2 regions of the Variovorax sp. V15 genome follow, and region 1 is predicted to be linked to the other one. Evidence: riboswitches for the same ligand, from Rfam matches in the RefSeq annotation. Region 1 holds a riboswitch; the other holds the start of a gene.

Region 1 (7,729 bases):
CGCGACGAGCGCGCGCACCACGGCGATGGAACCCACGCCGGTCGCCAGCACCTCCGGCAGCCGCACCGCATCGATGCCGCCGATGCCGACCTGCGGATAGCCGCGCAGCAGCCGCGCATAGGCGCCCAGCCGCGCCACGCCCTGCGGTGCGGTCGCCATCTTCTTGAGCGTGGTCGGATACACCGCGCCCATGGCGATGTAGCTCGGGCTCACCTTGTCGGCGCGCACCATCTCCGCATAGCCGTGCGTGCTGACGCCAAGGCGCAGGCCGGAGGCGCGAAGTTGCGCCAGTTCGTCTGGCGAGAGCGCGTCGAGATCCTCCTGGCCGAGGTGGATGCCGTAGGCACCGGCCGCGATGGCGGCCCGCCAGTGGTCATTGATGAAGAGCAGCGCACCGGTACCTCGCACCTCCTCGACGGCCGCTTGAACTTCGCGCTCGATGGCCGCGCTGTCGTCCGACTTGAATCGCAGTTGCACCGTCGGCACACCCGCGCGCGCCATGCGGCCGACCCACTTCGCATCGGGCAGCACGGCATAGAGGCCGAGCCGTTCTGGGCAGGGCGGAAATGCGTCGTCGCGCGCGGTGGGCGGAAAGGGGCGCATGCCGAAGTCCTCCGGCGCGTCGGGCCACAACGCAGCATCGAAGCTGCTCAGGCGCTGTGTCTGCGCGGTCCATGCGAGGGCCAGGCATTCGGCGTCGATCTCGATGAAGCCGAGCGCGGAACACGCGCGCTTGGCGCCGCGATACACCGGATCGTCGGAAGAGAAGTTGGGCGCGCTCACCGGCGCCGACGTGATCGCGCCGAAGCGCAATCCGTGCGCAGCGACGATGGCCTGCGCGATGGCGCCGGAGTCGAATGTGGTGCTCATGATTCGTGGTGCCAGAAAGGCGTGCCGAGCACGGGCGTGCTGGGTTGCGCGGCCTCCTGCGCGGCCATGGCGCCGGCGCGATGCGCGCTGCGCCCGGCCTGCACTGCGTCGGCGAAGGCGCCGGCCATTGCGACCGGGTCCTGCGCCAGCGCGACGGCCGTGTTCAGCAGCACCCCGTCGTATCCCCACTCCATCACCTGGCAGGCGTGCGAAGGCAGGCCCAGTCCAGCGTCCACCAGCATCGGCACCTTGAGCCGGTCGCGCAGCACCTGCAGCGCGTAGGGGTTGACCGGTCCGCGGCCGGTGCCGATGGGCGCGGCCCAAGGCATCACCGCCTGGCAGCCGACGTCGACCAGGCGCTGGCACAGCACGAGGTCCTCGGTGCAGTAGGGCAGTACCTTGAAGCCCTCGCGGATCAACTGCGAGGCCGCGTCGACCAGGTTCAGCGTGTCGGGCTGCAGCGTGTAGTCGTCGCCGATCAGCTCCAGCTTGATCCACGGCGTGTCGAACAGCTCGCGCGCCATCTGCGCGGTGGCGACCACCTCCTGAATGCTGTGGCAGCCGGCGGTGTTGGGCAATACCGGCACCGCGAGCTTGCGCAGCAGCTCCCAGAAGCCGTTGCCGAGCTCGCTGTTGCCCGAGCCCTGGCTGGCCGTCTGCCGGCGTAGCGAGGCAGTGAGCATTGCGGGCTTCGCGCGCTTCACGGCGGCTTCGAGCAGGTCGGGCGACGGGTAGCGCGCGGTGCCCAGCAGCAGGCGGCTGTGGAAGGTCTCGCCGTAGAGCACCAAGGGGTCGTTCGGGGTCGTCATTTCTGTTGTCTCCATCAATCAGCCGCCCGTCACGGGGCGGATCACTTCGACGCGGTCTTCGGGTTTCAGCGCGCGCGTGGCGTAGGCCGAGCGCGGCACGAATTCGCGGTTCACGGCCACCGCGAAGGGCGGCGTGGCCTCCAGCGCGGCCAGCGCGTCGGTCAGCATCGCCTGGTCGGGCAGGGTGAAGGGCTTGTCGTTGATCAGGATGTTCATCGTCATGTGTCTCGGGTCTCCATGCCGAAGCTCTCCGCAAGGGGCGAGCGGCCCTGCGTCAGCACCTCCATCGCCGCGTCGAGCATCGCGGGCGCGATCATGAAACCGTGGCGGTACAGGCCGTTGATCTGCAGCACGCGCGGTTGCGGCAGGCGCAGGGCAGGGAGGTTGTCGGGCAGCGTGGGCCGGCACTGCGTCGCGATCTCGACGATGCGCGCCTCGGCGAAGCCGCTGTGCACCGCATACGCGGCACTCAGCAGTTCGAGCGTGGAGCGCACGCTGGCGGGCGACATGTCGTCCGACTCGATCTCGGTCGCGCCGATCACGAACAGGTTGCCCGGCTTGGGCGCGATGTAGAGCGGGTAGCGCGGATGCACGAGGCGCGTCGGTCGCTTCAGGCTCACCTCGGGCGCATGCACGCGGATCACCTCGCCGCGCACACCACGAAGAGCATTCCACTGCGGACGGGCGCCGAGGCCGCGGCAGTCGATTACCCAGTCGGGCTGGCCTGTCGTTCCGGGCGAGAAGTCCGAAGGCGTACGCGGCGATTGCCAGTGCAGCGTGACGAGAGGGCTGCTCTCGAGCGTGGCGAGCAGCGAGGCCAGCAGCGCGCGATTGTCGAGCTGGCCTTCGCCCGGAAGGAACAGGCCCTGAGCGAAGCGCTGGCCCAGCGAGGGCTCCAGCGTGGCGATCGCGCGAGCGTCGACGGATTGCATCGGCGCCAGCTCGGGCACCTGCGCACCGGTGTTCGCGAGCACGCGGGCGAGCCGCGTTGCTTCGGCCGCGTCCTGCCGATGCCAGAGCACCAGCGTGCCTTCGCGCTGGAAGAACACGGGCTGTGCCAGCGGCGCGAGCAGCTCCGGCCAGCGCGCGAGCGCGTGCTGCCCCATGCGCACGACAGACACCGGTGCGACGGCCGATTCGGCCAGCGGCGCCAGCATCGCGGCGGCCACGCGCGCGGCAGCGCCTTCGGCCTCGGCGCTGCCGGCCTCGAACACATCGACCTTGCACCCGGCGTGCGCCAGCGTCACCGCCATCAGCCGGCCCATGAGGCCTGCGCCGAGGATGGCGACCGAGTCGAAAGGAAGGCTCATGCCAGGGCTCCTTCGCGTCGCCGATAATTTTCGGCATGACCCAAGAGCCCACTCAGCGCTACGCACGCGTGCTTTCCATCGCCGGTTCCGACAGCGGTGGCGGCGCCGGCATCCAGGCCGATCTCAAGACCTTCGCCGCCCTGGGCTGCTACGGCATGACGGCCATCACTGCGCTCACCGCGCAGAACACGCTGGGCGTCTCGGGCATCCACGGCGTGCCGCCCGACTTCCTCAAGGCGCAGATCCAGGCCGTGGTCGAAGACATCGGCGTCGATGCCGTCAAGCTCGGCATGCTGCACGCGCCCGAGGTGGTCGAAGTGGTGGCCTGGGCCATCGACCGCTACCGGCTGAAGAACGTGGTGCTCGACCCCGTGATGGTCGCCACCAGCGGCGATCGCCTGATCGCGGCCGAGACGGTGCAGGTGCTGGTGCGCGAGCTGTTCCCGCGCGCCGTGGTCGTCACGCCCAATCTCGACGAAGCCGCCTTGCTGATCGGCCGTGCCATCGAAGGCGTGGATGCACTCGACGGCGCGGCCGACGAACTGCTGGCGCTCGGCGCGAAGGCCGTGCTGCTCAAGGGCGGCCATCTGCCGGGCAACCAAGTGGTCGATGTGCTGCTGCAGGCCGATGGCGAACGCAAGCGACTGGCCTCCGGCCGCATCGAAAGCCGCAACCTGCACGGCACCGGATGCACGCTGTCGTCCGCCATTGCCGCGCACCTTGCGCTGGGCGCGACGCTGCCCGAGGCGGTCGAGAGGGCGCGCGCCTACATCCTCGGCGCGATGGCTGCAGGTGCAGACGTGAAGATCGGCGCGGGTCATGGCCCGCTCAACCACGGCTTTGCGCCAGTGCCGACGCACCGGCTGCCGTTGAAGGCCGGCTGAGCCAGGCCAGCGCGAAAGTCGCGGCCAGTGTCGGCAGCGCGGAGCCGAACTGCGGTGCCCACTTGGCAAGCGCGTGATACGCGGCGATGCCCGCGATCCAGATCAGTGCCGCGCCGAAGTCGATTTTGCGCCGCGCGCCTTGCGGCGATACCGCCTCGCCGCTGCCCAGCCGGCCGATGATCACCCCATACAGCGGCACGAACACCGAACTCAGCAGCAGCAGGAAGGGCTCCAGCGTGTGCATCGGCAGCACCAGCGCCAGCGCGATGCACAGGGCAGCCAGCAGCAGGCCCCAGCGCTTCACGCTCCAGCGCGGCAGCAGGCTGTGCGTGGAGACCGAGCCCGAGTAGACGTCGCCGTACGCGTTGTCGAGCTCGTCGATGAGGATGAGGCCCAGCGCCACCAGGCCGCCCTGGGCCAGCAGCAGCGCGGTGACGAGGCCCGTGCCCGGTTCGGCCACGCTCACCACCATCACGCCCAGCGCATAGCACCAGACGTTCGCGACCGCGTAGCCGATCCAGGTGCCGCCGAATGCGCCGCCGAGGCCGCCGGAACTGCGCTTGCCGTGCCGCGCATAGTCCGCCACCAGCGGCAGCCACGACACCGGCATCGCGATCACCAGGTCGAGCGCACTGAACATGCCCATCGTGCCGTCGCCGGGGCGCGCCCAGAAGGCGTCCAGCCCCTTGGCCTGCAGTTGCGCCGCGAACTGCCACGTGAGCCACAGCAGCGACAGCACCACCAGCGGCAGCCCGAACCGGCTCACGAAGCGCCGCACCAGCTTCACCATCGAGCCGGCGAGCAGCGCCAGCAGCACCGCGCCCCACAGCAAGGTCGTCAGCACGCCGCCCCAGAAGCTGCCCAGCGCCGGCCCCACCACCGTCTGGCCGATGGCCTGCGTGCCTTCGCGCATCACCACGAGTTCGAAGGTGGTCCAGCCCACCAGCTGCACGATGTTGAGCAGCACCGGCAGCCGCGCGAAGGCACTGCCGTAGGTGGCGTGCATGAGGCCGGCGCTCGCCAGGCCGCTCTGGCAGCCAAGCCGCGCGGTCCAGGCCAGCAGGCCCGCGCCGATGCAGGAGCCGAGCACGATGGCGATCGCCGCGTCGCGCGTGCCCACGGCCGGCACCAGGTAGGCGCCGATCTGCATCACAAGCAGCCCCACGCCGAGGCTGAACCAGAGCGAGGCATGGTCGTGCCAGCCGAACACGCGCCGCGAGGCGGGCAGGGGCGTCAGCGCCTCGTTCGAGACGCCAGCGGCATCGTTGTTCTTGTCGTCGTGTGCCATCCGTTTGCTCCAGTGCAAAAGGTTTGGCAGGTGGGCGAGGCCCCAGTGGCGCGGCTTTCACGCGAGAAGGCGCGAGAGGCCACCGGACCAGCTTCCCTGCGCGAGGATTACCTCAATCAGGTTCAAAGGGACTTTCTCAGCCGGACGGCAAGCCGCCCAACACCCCTAGCAAGTACGCCGCGGCAAACCCGTGGCGCGGAGCCGATTTTATGCGGGGCCGGGAAGCCGCGACGCCAGGCATGCCTTTGCGGGCAGGGAAAACCCTCGGCATGCGGATGCGCCGCGCGAGAATCGACCGCCGAGGAAAACGACGGCAGAAGAAACGGGAGCGCATGCCGATAAGCGTGCAGAAACAAGAAATGAAGAGGAGCTTGCATGGTCGATGAGGATTTCAAGGGCACCCGCCTCAGGCGGTTCAGGGTCGACGTGGGGACCATCATCTGCGCGGTGGCGCTGGTGCAGTCGCTGCTCCTGGTGGCCTTCGGCTACTGGGCCGCCGAGAGGCTGGTGTCGAGGCTCGGCACCGCCGCGCACAAGATCAACCACGACCGGGTCGAGGACAGCGTGCTCGCCTTCCTTGCGAAGACCGAGGCGGCGATCCGTGCGATCGCCGATTCGCCCAGCGTCCATGTCTGCGGCGAAGATGGCGAGCAGACCGCCGAGATGCTCTGGACGCTGCTGGAGCAGACGCCGGAAATCGACAGCATCAACGTGGCCACCGACCACGGCCACGTGCTGATGGCGGTGCGCTACCCGGTGCCGGCCATCCGCCAGGTGCTGCGCGCCGACGGATTCAGCACCGAGACCTGGCACTACAAGGACTCGCCGGACCGGGACGGCGGCGACGCGAAGCAGCGTTTTGCGACAACATCGATCTCGGCCTACCGCAGCGATTTCGATCCCGAGAAGCGCACCTGGTACCTGGAGGCCATGAAGGCGAAAGGACCGGTGTGGACCCAGCCATTCATGATGAGCGACTCGCAGGAGCTGGCCGTCGGGCACGCGCGGCCTTCGGCGCGCGCCGACGACGAAGGGCACAGGCGGGGACTCGTGGTCGATGCCAACGTGTCGCTGGGGCATCTGTCCAGGCTCGTGGGTGCCTTCGGTGCGCAGGGCCATGGCGAGAGCGCCCTGATGAGTTCGGACCACCACGTGATCGCGCGCAGCGACCATCCCGATCCGGTGCGCGAGCTGGAGTCGCCCGACAGCGGCGTGCTCGGCGCCATCCATGCGCACATGCTCTCGGTCAGCACGGCAGGCGGAGCCGACGACCAGGCCTTCTCCATCGAGCACGAAGGCAGTCGCTACCTCGTGCAGACCTCGCACCTGCCGCACACCCGGTGGCAGCTCGTGAGCTGGGAGCCCGAGGAGCTGCTGCTCGGTGGCCTGCAGCGCTCGGTGCTCTGGTCGCTGGCGCTGACGGTCAGCTTCCTGGCGCTGGCGCTCATCATTTCGCTGCGGCTGTCGAAGCTGGTGACCGGGCCCATCGAGAACCTCTCGCGCGTCGCGCGCCGCATCGGGCGGCTGGAACTCGACGATCTGCCGATCGAGCCGAGCCGGGTGCTCGAGGTGCAGCACCTCAACCAGGCGCTGGACGAATCCGCGCGCAGCCTCAAGGCCTTCAGCAAGTTCGTGCCGGTGGACATCATCCGGCAACTCGTCGCGGAAGGGCACGCGCTGGGGCCGAGCGGCTCGCCGAAGCGCATCACCGCGATGTTCACCGACGTGGAGGGCTTCACCAGCATCTCGGAGTCGATGCCGGCCGAGGTGCTCGTGCGCCAGCTCACCGAGTACTTCAATCTCGCCGCCGGCATCTTCGCGCGTCACGGCGGCGTGATCGACAAGTTCATGGGCGACGGCATCATGGTGCTGTGGGGCGCACCCACCGAACTCGAGGATGCTGAGTACCGCGCCTGCCTCGCGGCGATCGAGCTGCATGCCGAGATGAACGCGCTCAACGAGAAGTGGCGCGCCGAGGGCCTGCAGGAGTTCCGCACGCGCGTGGGCATCCACACCGGCCATGTGATCGCGGGTGTGCTCGGCTCGAGCAACCGCCTGTCGTACACCGCCATCGGCGACGCGATCAATGCGGCGAGCCGCATCGAGGGTGCCAACAAGGAGCTGGGCACGCGCACGCTGATCTCCGAGGCCACCTTCGAGGGGTTGGGCGGCCGGCTCGCCACGCGCCGCATCGAAGAGCTCGCGGAGCTGCGCGGCCGGCAGACGCGCATGGTGCTCTACGAGCTGCTACAGATCGAGCATCAGCCGGGCTGAACGGGCCCGCGAGCAGCAGGGCAGGAACTGGTCGTTGGCGGCCTGCTCCTCGGGCGTGAGATAGAGGTCGCGGTGCTCGACCTCGCCCTGCAGCACGCGCGTAAGGCAGGTGCCGCACACGCCCTGCGCGCAGGACACGGGGATGTCGACACCCTCGGCCGCCAGTGCGTCCACCACGCTGAGCGAGGCTGGCACGCGCACCACGCGGCCCGAACTGCGCAGCTCGACTTCGAACTCGCCTTGTTCGCCTGCCGGCTGCATCGCGCCCGAGAAGTATTCGAAGTGCACCTGGGC
Region 2 (7,729 bases), 3.0 Mb from region 1:
GCACCAGCACCGCCATCAGCGTGACCAACTGCCCGGTCAACGCCATCCTCATGCGCTACGGCAACACGCAGCAGAAGAAGCAGTGGCTCGAGCCGCTGGCGCAGGGCCGGATGCTCGGCGCCTTCTGCCTCACCGAGCCGCAGGCCGGCAGCGATGCATCGAGCCTGCGCACCACCGCGCGCAAGGATGGCGACGGCTACGTGATCGATGGCGTGAAGCAGTTCATCACCAGCGGCAAGAACGGGCAGGTCGCCATCGTCATCGCGGTGACCGACAAGGGCGCTGGCAAGCGCGGCATGAGCGCGTTCATCGTGCCCACCGACACGCCGGGCTACAACGTCGCGCGGCTGGAAGACAAGCTCGGCCAGCACAGCAGCGACACCGCGCAGATCAACTTCGACGGCTGCCGCATTCCGCGCGAGAACCTGATCGGCGCGGAGGGCGAGGGCTACAAGATCGCTCTCGGAGCGCTGGAAGGCGGGCGCATCGGCATCGCCGCGCAGAGCGTGGGCATGGCGCGCAGCGCCTTCGACGCCGCGCTGGCCTACGCCAAGGAGCGCCAGGCCTTCGGCGGCTCCATCTTCGACCAGCAGGCCGTGGGCTTCCGCCTCGCTGAATGCGCGACGCAGATCGAGGCCGCGCGCCAGCTGATCTGGCACGCGGCCAGCCTGCGCGACGCCGGCCTGCCCTGCCTGAAAGAGGCCGCCATGGCCAAGCTGTTCGCAAGCGAGATGGCCGAGCGCGTGTGCAGCGCCGCCATCCAGACACTGGGCGGCTACGGCTACGTGAACGACTTTCCGCTGGAGCGCATCTACCGCGACGTGCGCGTGTGCCAGATCTACGAAGGCACTTCGGACATCCAGAAGCTGCTGATCCAGCGCGCGCTGGCGTGACGTGAGCGCACGCCGAGGGCGACGCCCGGGCTGGTGGTACGCCGCGGCATTCGTGCTCGCGGCATTGGCCGTCTGGAGCTTCGTCATCGAGCCACGCTGGGTGGCCGCGCGCGTCGAGCCCCTGAGCTCGGACCAGTGGCAGGCGCCCGCCGGCCTGAAGGTCGCGGTGGCTGGCGACTGGCACCTCACATCCCGCTCGGCATGGCGCGTCACCAGCGTGGAGCGCGCCGCGCGCATCATCGACGAGATCAACGCCGCGCAGCCCGACGTGGTGCTGCTGCCCGGTGACTTCCTCGCGGGCACCGGCGAGGACGACGAGCCCCTGCCCATCGAAGACATGGCCGCCGTGCTCGGCAAGCTGAAGGCGCCGCAGGGTGTGTACGCGGTGTTGGGCAATCACGACTGGTGGCACGGCGGCCAGCGCACCGCAGAGGCACTGGCCGCGCAGGGCATCCGCGTACTGGAGAACACTTCGGCGCGCCTGCCCGGCCACGACATCTGGGTCGCCGGCATCGGAGACCATTCGACCGGCCATTCGGATCCGATGCGCGCGCTGGCCGGCATCCCCGCCGATGCGGCGACGCTGGTCATGATGCACGACCCCTTCAGCTTCGCGACCATGCCTCGCACGCGAGGCCTCGTGGTCGCCTCGCACACGCATGGAGGGCAGGTGAGCATTCCCGGCTACGGCGCGCTGATCGTGCCGGGCGCCGCCCCGCGCGAGTGGGCCTATGGCTGGATCGCGCACAAGGGCCGGCGCATGTACGTCACCAGCGGGCTGGGCGTCAGCATCCTGCCGGTGCGCTTCAACATGCGACCCGAGTGGGTGATGTTCCGGTAGGGCTGCGGGCCGCCTCTGCCGCCTGTCATCGGTTTGGATGACAGACAGGCGCCGCGTGCCGGCGCACCATGGCCGCCTCTTTCCCGGAGGCCCTTGCCATGACCGTTCAGAAATCCATTTCCCTTGCCGCTCGGCTGGCCCTTGTGCCGTCCGCCGTCGCTCTCGCCCTCTCCGCCCAGGCCCAGCCGGCGACGCCCGACATCGCGACGCTGACCGCAACAGAAGCCGTGCGGCAGCTGTGCGCAGGCACCGTCACCAGCGAGCAGCTGACGGCCGCCTACATCGCGCAGGCCAAGGCGAAGTCGAACCTCAACGCGTTCATCACCCTCGACGAAGCCGGTGCGCTGAAGCAGGCGCGTGCCGCCGATGCGCAGCGCAAGCGCGGCGGCGCATGCAAGCCGCTGGCGGGGCTTCCGGTGGCCATCAAGGACAACATCCAGGTGCAGGGCCTGCCCGCCACAGCCGGCACACCGGCGCTCAAGGGCTTCGTGCCTGCCGCCGATGCGCCGGTGGTGGCCAGGCTGCGCGCGGCCGGCGCCGTCGTGCTCGGCAAGACCAACATGCACGAGCTGGCCTTCGGCGTCACCGGCTACAACCCCGCCTTCCAGACCGGCACCGAGGTGGGCGTGCGCAATGCCTACGACGCCAGCCGTATCGCGGGCGGGTCGTCTTCGGGCAACGGCTCGGCACTCGGCGCGCGCATGGTGCCCGCGGCGCTGGGCACCGACACGGGCGGCTCGGTGCGCATTCCCTGCGCATTCAACGGCTGCGCCTCGCTGCGCCCGTCGGTGGGCCGCTATCCGCAGCAGGGCATCGCGCCGATCTCGCATACGCGCGACACCGCCGGGCCGATGGCACAGTCGATGGCCGACGTGGCGCTGCTCGACAGCGTCATCGCCGGCGGCGCACCGCCGAAGCCCGCGAACCTCAAGCGCGTGCGCCTCGGCGTGGTGCCGACCTTCCAGGCGAATCTCGATGCCGACACGCGCGCGGCCACCGATGCCGCGCTCGAAAAGCTACGCGCTGCCGGCGTCACGCTGGTGAACGTCGAGATGCCGAAGCTCATGGAGCTCAACGGCGCCGTCGGCTTCCCGCTCGCGCTCTACGAGGCGAACGACGACATGGCGGCCTATCTCGCGACATACCGCACCGGCATCGACATCGCGCAGCTCACGGCCGGCATCGCGAGCCCCGACGTCAAGGGCACCTTCGAAGCCTTCGTCATCCCGCGCAAGCTGCCGGCGCCCAGCGGCGTGGTGGATGCGAAGCCGGTCTACGACAACGCGATGCGCGTCGCGCGCCCCGCGTTGCAGAAGCTGTATCGCGACACCTTCACGAAGAACAGGCTCGACGCGCTGGTGTTCCCGACGGTGCCGCGCGTGGCCCTGGCGGCCGCGCCGGACGCCAGCAGCCCCGAGAACTTCGGCGCGCTGATCCAGAACACCGACCCGGGCAGCAATGCCGGCATTCCCGGCATCCAGTTGCCCTCGGGCATCGGCGCGACGACGGGTCTGCCCGTGGGCCTGGAGCTCGACGGCCCCGCCGGCAGCGACCGCAGGCTGCTGGCCGTGGGCCTCGCGGTGGAGAAGGTGCTGGGACGGCTGCCCGCGCCGAAGTGACCGGCTGCGGGTGTCAGCGCAAGGCCGCCAGCGCCGAGCGGCGCTCGATGCCCAGCTTGTCGAAGATGCGGCGCAGGTAGGTGCGCACGGTGGGCACGCTCACCGCCATGCGCCGCGCGATCTCCTTGTCGGTGAGCCCTTCGCGTACGCAGCGGGCCACCTCCTGCTCGCGCGCACTCAGCAGCGCATCGGAGGAGGCAGGTGCATGCGATGAAGGTATGGCTGTTGCAGCGGCACGCTGCGCCCGCTGCAACGCGCCGATGAACGCCGGCTCGATCAGGTCCAGCAGCGCCTTCTCGTGATCGCCGAAATCGCCGCGCCCCTTGCGGCGCCAGATGCGCAGGTCGCCCAGTGCCCGGTCGCCCTCGAAGGCATGCAGGTTCATGCCCCAGTGCAGGCCGTCGCGCGCGAGGAAGTCGTTGAAGAAGGGCGTGCGCATCAGCTCGCGCTGCGGCATCACCTCGGTCACGCGCGTGGCACGGCGGCGCGACTGCAGCACGAAGGTGATCGGGTCGTGGTGCTGGTGCCACTGCGCGTAAGTGTCGAGGTTCGCCGGGTCCATGTGGATCGCCACGCGCGAGCCGAAGCTGTTGCCCGCCGCGTCCCAAACGAAGGAGGCGAACTGGTCGGCGTGCAGCAGGTCGAGCAGAGCCCTACCGAGGCGCTCGCGGATCTCGTGCTCGCCACGGTCGTCCTCGGCCAGCAGCGCGAAGACGCCGCGCAGGGCCTGCTGTTCGGGGGCTGTGAGGTACATCGCGGGCTTTCTCGACGGGCTAGGGCAACGCTATCGTTTAGCAAGCGCCGCGCCAAGGGTGGATGCCCAGGGACCGGGCCGGCCGGTGCGCAGGCGCTGCAGGAGCCCATCCGCCGCAAGCGGCCTTCACCGGCTCCGGGCTTGCCCTGTCGGAAGCTGGGCCGCGAGGTGTTCCAATAGCGGTCTTCATGAGTTCCACCGATCCCACCCCCGGGCCTTGCCCCTGCGGCCGAACCGACCGCCGCGACAAGCCCGTCGCCCATGCCCTGTGCTGCGGCCGATATCTCGACGATTTCGACGGCACGCCCGCGCCCGATGCCGAATCGCTGATGCGCTCGCGCTATTCGGCCTTCGTGCTGGAGCGCGGCGAGTACCTGCTCGCCACCTGGCACCCCTCGAAGCGCCCGGCCTCCATCGAGTTCGAGCCGGGCGTCAAATGGCTCGGGCTGGACGTCCGCGCCCGGTCGGTGCTCGATGCGGACCACGCCGAGGTCGAGTTCGTCGCGCGCCAGCGCGGCCCCTCCGGCGCCGCCACGCGCCTGCACGAGCGCAGCCGCTTCGTGCGCGAGGACGGGCGCTGGTACTACCTCGACGGCGACCTGCGGTAACAACCCGCGGGTTGACGCGCCCGGCCGAGGCTCGCACAATCGGCCCCGCTCCGGGGTGCACGCATGTGGCGTGCTGAGATGGCAAAGCTGCCGACCCGCGAACTTGATCCGGGTCATACCGGCGTAAGAAGAGCTGCACTCCCTGACTTCGGTCCGTCCACCTTCCCGTGACGGGCTTCTGCCGAAGACCACCGAGCGATTGCGGAGCACCCTTTCCTCAACAAGGAGTGCCTCCGATGAATGCCCCCGACAAGTTCACCTCGCTGCTTTCGCTGACGCGCGAGCCCTTTCCCGCGTCGCACAAGTGCGTGATCCCGGGCAGCCGGCCCGACCTGTTCGTGCCCGTGCGCGACGTGCAGCTGACCAACGGCGAGACCGTGTCGCTCTACGACACCTCCGGCCCGTACACCGACCCGAAGGTCGAGATCGACGTGCGCCGGGGCCTGCCCGACGTGCGCGGCGCGTGGATCGCCGAACGCGGCGACACCGAGAGCTACGAAGGCCGCGTGCACCATGCGCTGGACGACGGCGCCAAGAACGAGGACCGCGACGCCCAGCGCCTGGCCGAACTGCGCGCCGGTGCCTCGGCGCTGCAGCGCACGCCCCGCCGCGCGAAATCGGGCGGCAATGTCACGCAGATGCACTACGCACGCCGCGGCATCGTCACGCCCGAAATGGAATACGTCGCCCTGCGCGAGAACGGCAAGCGCGAGTGGATGGCCGAGTACCTCGCCAACGAGGAGCGTGCGAAGCGCGTGGCTGGCAACCCGATGGGCGCGAGCATCCCGCGCATCATCACGCCCGAGTTCGTGCGCGACGAGGTGGCGCGCGGCCGCGCGATCATTCCCGCGAACATCAACCACCCCGAGGTCGAGCCGATGGCCATCGGCCGCAACTTCAAGGTGAAGATCAACGCGAACATCGGCAATTCGGCCGTCACCTCGAGCATCGAGGAAGAGGTGGAGAAGCTGGTGTGGGCCATCCGCTGGGGCGCGGACAACGTGATGGATCTTTCCACCGGCAAGAACATCCACACCACGCGCGACTGGATCGTGCGCAACAGTCCCGTGCCGATCGGCACCGTGCCCATCTACCAGGCGCTCGAGAAGGTGGGCGGCGTGGCCGAGGACCTGACCTGGGAGATCTACCGCGACACGCTCATCGAGCAGGCGGAACAGGGCGTCGACTACTTCACCATCCACGCCGGCCTGCGCCTGCCCTTCATCCACCTGACGGCCAACCGCATGACGGGCATCGTGTCGCGCGGCGGCTCGATCATGGCCAAGTGGTGCATCGCGCATCACAAGGAGAGCTTCCTCTACACGCACTTCGAGGACATCTGCGACATCATGAAGGCCTACGACGTGAGCTTCTCGCTCGGCGACGGCCTGCGCCCCGGCTCGGGCGCCGACGCCAACGACGAGGCCCAGTTCGCCGAACTGCGCACGCTGGGCGAGCTCACGCAGATCGCCTGGAAGCACGACGTGCAGACCATGATCGAAGGCCCGGGCCATGTGCCGATGCACATGATCCAGTCGAACATGGACGAGCAGCTCAAGCATTGCCACGAGGCGCCCTTCTACACGCTGGGCCCGCTGACCATCGACATCGCGCCGGGCTACGACCACATCGCCAGCGCGATCGGCGCGGCCATGATCGGCTGGGCCGGCACCGCGATGCTGTGCTACGTGACGCCGAAGGAGCACCTGGGCCTGCCCGATCGCGACGACGTGAAGCAGGGGATCATTGCCTACAAGATCGCCGCGCACGCCGCGGACGTGGCCAAGGGGCACCCGGGCGCGCGCTCGCGCGACGACGCGCTGAGCAAGGCGCGCTTCGAGTTCCGGTGGCAGGACCAGTTCAACCTCGGCCTCGACCCCGACACGGCGCGCGAATTCCACGACGAGACGCTGCCCAAGGATTCGAGCAAGGTGGCGCACTTCTGCTCGATGTGCGGCCCCAAGTTCTGCTCGATGAAGATCACGCAGGAAGTGCGCGAGTACGCCGCGAAGAAGGGCGTGGCCGAGGATCAGGCCATGAGCGAGGGCATGGAGGAGAAGTCGAAGGAGTTCATGGCGGGCGGGGGTGAGATGTACATCCCCATCAAGGCCGTGTCCTGAAGCGTTGACCCCGGGGCCGGGGCGCCCCGGCCTCAGTTCCAGCGTGGAACCGCTTCGTCCTTGAGCTGCTGCCGCAGCGCGTCGTAGTCGGGCACCACGCTCTCCACGGTCTCCCAGAAGCGGTGCGAGTGGTCCATCACCCGCAGGTGGGCCAGTTCGTGCGCCACGACGTAGTCGATCACCGGCAGCCGGAAGTGGATCAGCCGCCAGTTGAGCCGGATCGACCCGTCGGCGCTGGCGCTGCCCCAGCGCGTTGCCGCGTTGGACAGCGACAGCTTCTGCCACTGCACGCCGAGCAGCGGCGCGAAGTGGTCCAGCCGCTCGATGAACAGCTTGCGCGCCTGCCGCATGAGCCAGGCCTGCGCGGCGTCGCGGATCTGCGAGGGCTCGGCGTTCTGCGAGACGGCCAGCCGCAGGATGCGCGGCGCGCCTTCCTCGGTGGCTGCGTCCAGCGTGCCACCGACGCTCGCGAAGCCGTGCTTGGGATCGAGCCGCATCACGACCGGCTCTCCCAGGAACGGGAAGGCTGCGCCGTCCTTCCATTCGATGCGCGTGGCTTCCACGCGCGCGAGGCGCTGTCGCGTCTCCGTGAGCTTGCGCAGGATCCAGTCCGACTTCTCGTGGATGGCCGCATCCACATCGCGCAGCGCCACCCAGCGCGGCGCGCGCACCGACAGCCCTTCGGCCCCCACCAGGAAGCCGATGGTCTTGCGCTTGCCGCGCTTGAATTCGTAGGCCACGCGCGCGGAGCCCAGCACCACTTCGCGCGTGGCCTGGGGGTGGGCGAAGTTCGCGAGCGTCAGCGTGTCGGCCAGCGGCACCGCGGGCGGCGCATTCGGATCGACGGGCGCGGGAGGAAGGATGGCCGCGTCCGGCAGCACGGAAGGCGGTACC

Evidence for each region. A riboswitch is a leader RNA that binds a small molecule or an ion and turns the genes downstream of it on or off. The one in region 1 is predicted to bind thiamine pyrophosphate.
Region 2: it holds a riboswitch for thiamine pyrophosphate, as region 1 does, so the genes downstream of both, thiC (phosphomethylpyrimidine synthase ThiC) here and ACAM57_RS17465 (cytosine permease) in region 1, are expected to answer to the same signal.

Annotation. Positions count from the first base shown of each region.
Region 1 covers NZ_AP028659.1:3,696,093-3,703,821, reverse strand. The annotation lists gene ACAM57_RS17490 (thiamine phosphate synthase) at 1-870, opposite strand, end outside; gene ACAM57_RS17485 (thiazole synthase) at 867-1,679, opposite strand; gene thiS (sulfur carrier protein ThiS) at 1,698-1,901, opposite strand; gene ACAM57_RS17475 (FAD-dependent oxidoreductase) at 1,898-2,989, opposite strand; gene thiD (bifunctional hydroxymethylpyrimidine kinase/phosphomethylpyrimidine kinase) at 3,025-3,873, shown strand; gene ACAM57_RS17465 (cytosine permease) at 3,818-5,161, opposite strand; TPP riboswitch at 5,238-5,338, opposite strand; gene ACAM57_RS17460 (adenylate/guanylate cyclase domain-containing protein) at 5,537-7,435, shown strand; gene ACAM57_RS17455 (2Fe-2S iron-sulfur cluster-binding protein) at 7,409-7,729, opposite strand, start outside.
Region 2 covers NZ_AP028659.1:652,046-659,774, reverse strand. The annotation lists gene ACAM57_RS03245 (acyl-CoA dehydrogenase family protein) at 1-893, shown strand, start outside; gene ACAM57_RS03240 (metallophosphoesterase) at 895-1,734, shown strand; gene iaaH (indoleacetamide hydrolase) at 1,833-3,353, shown strand; gene ACAM57_RS03230 (response regulator transcription factor) at 3,367-4,107, opposite strand; gene ACAM57_RS03225 (YchJ family protein) at 4,296-4,715, shown strand; TPP riboswitch at 4,757-4,862, shown strand; gene thiC (phosphomethylpyrimidine synthase ThiC) at 4,952-6,835, shown strand; gene ACAM57_RS03215 (M48 family metallopeptidase) at 6,868-7,729, opposite strand, start outside.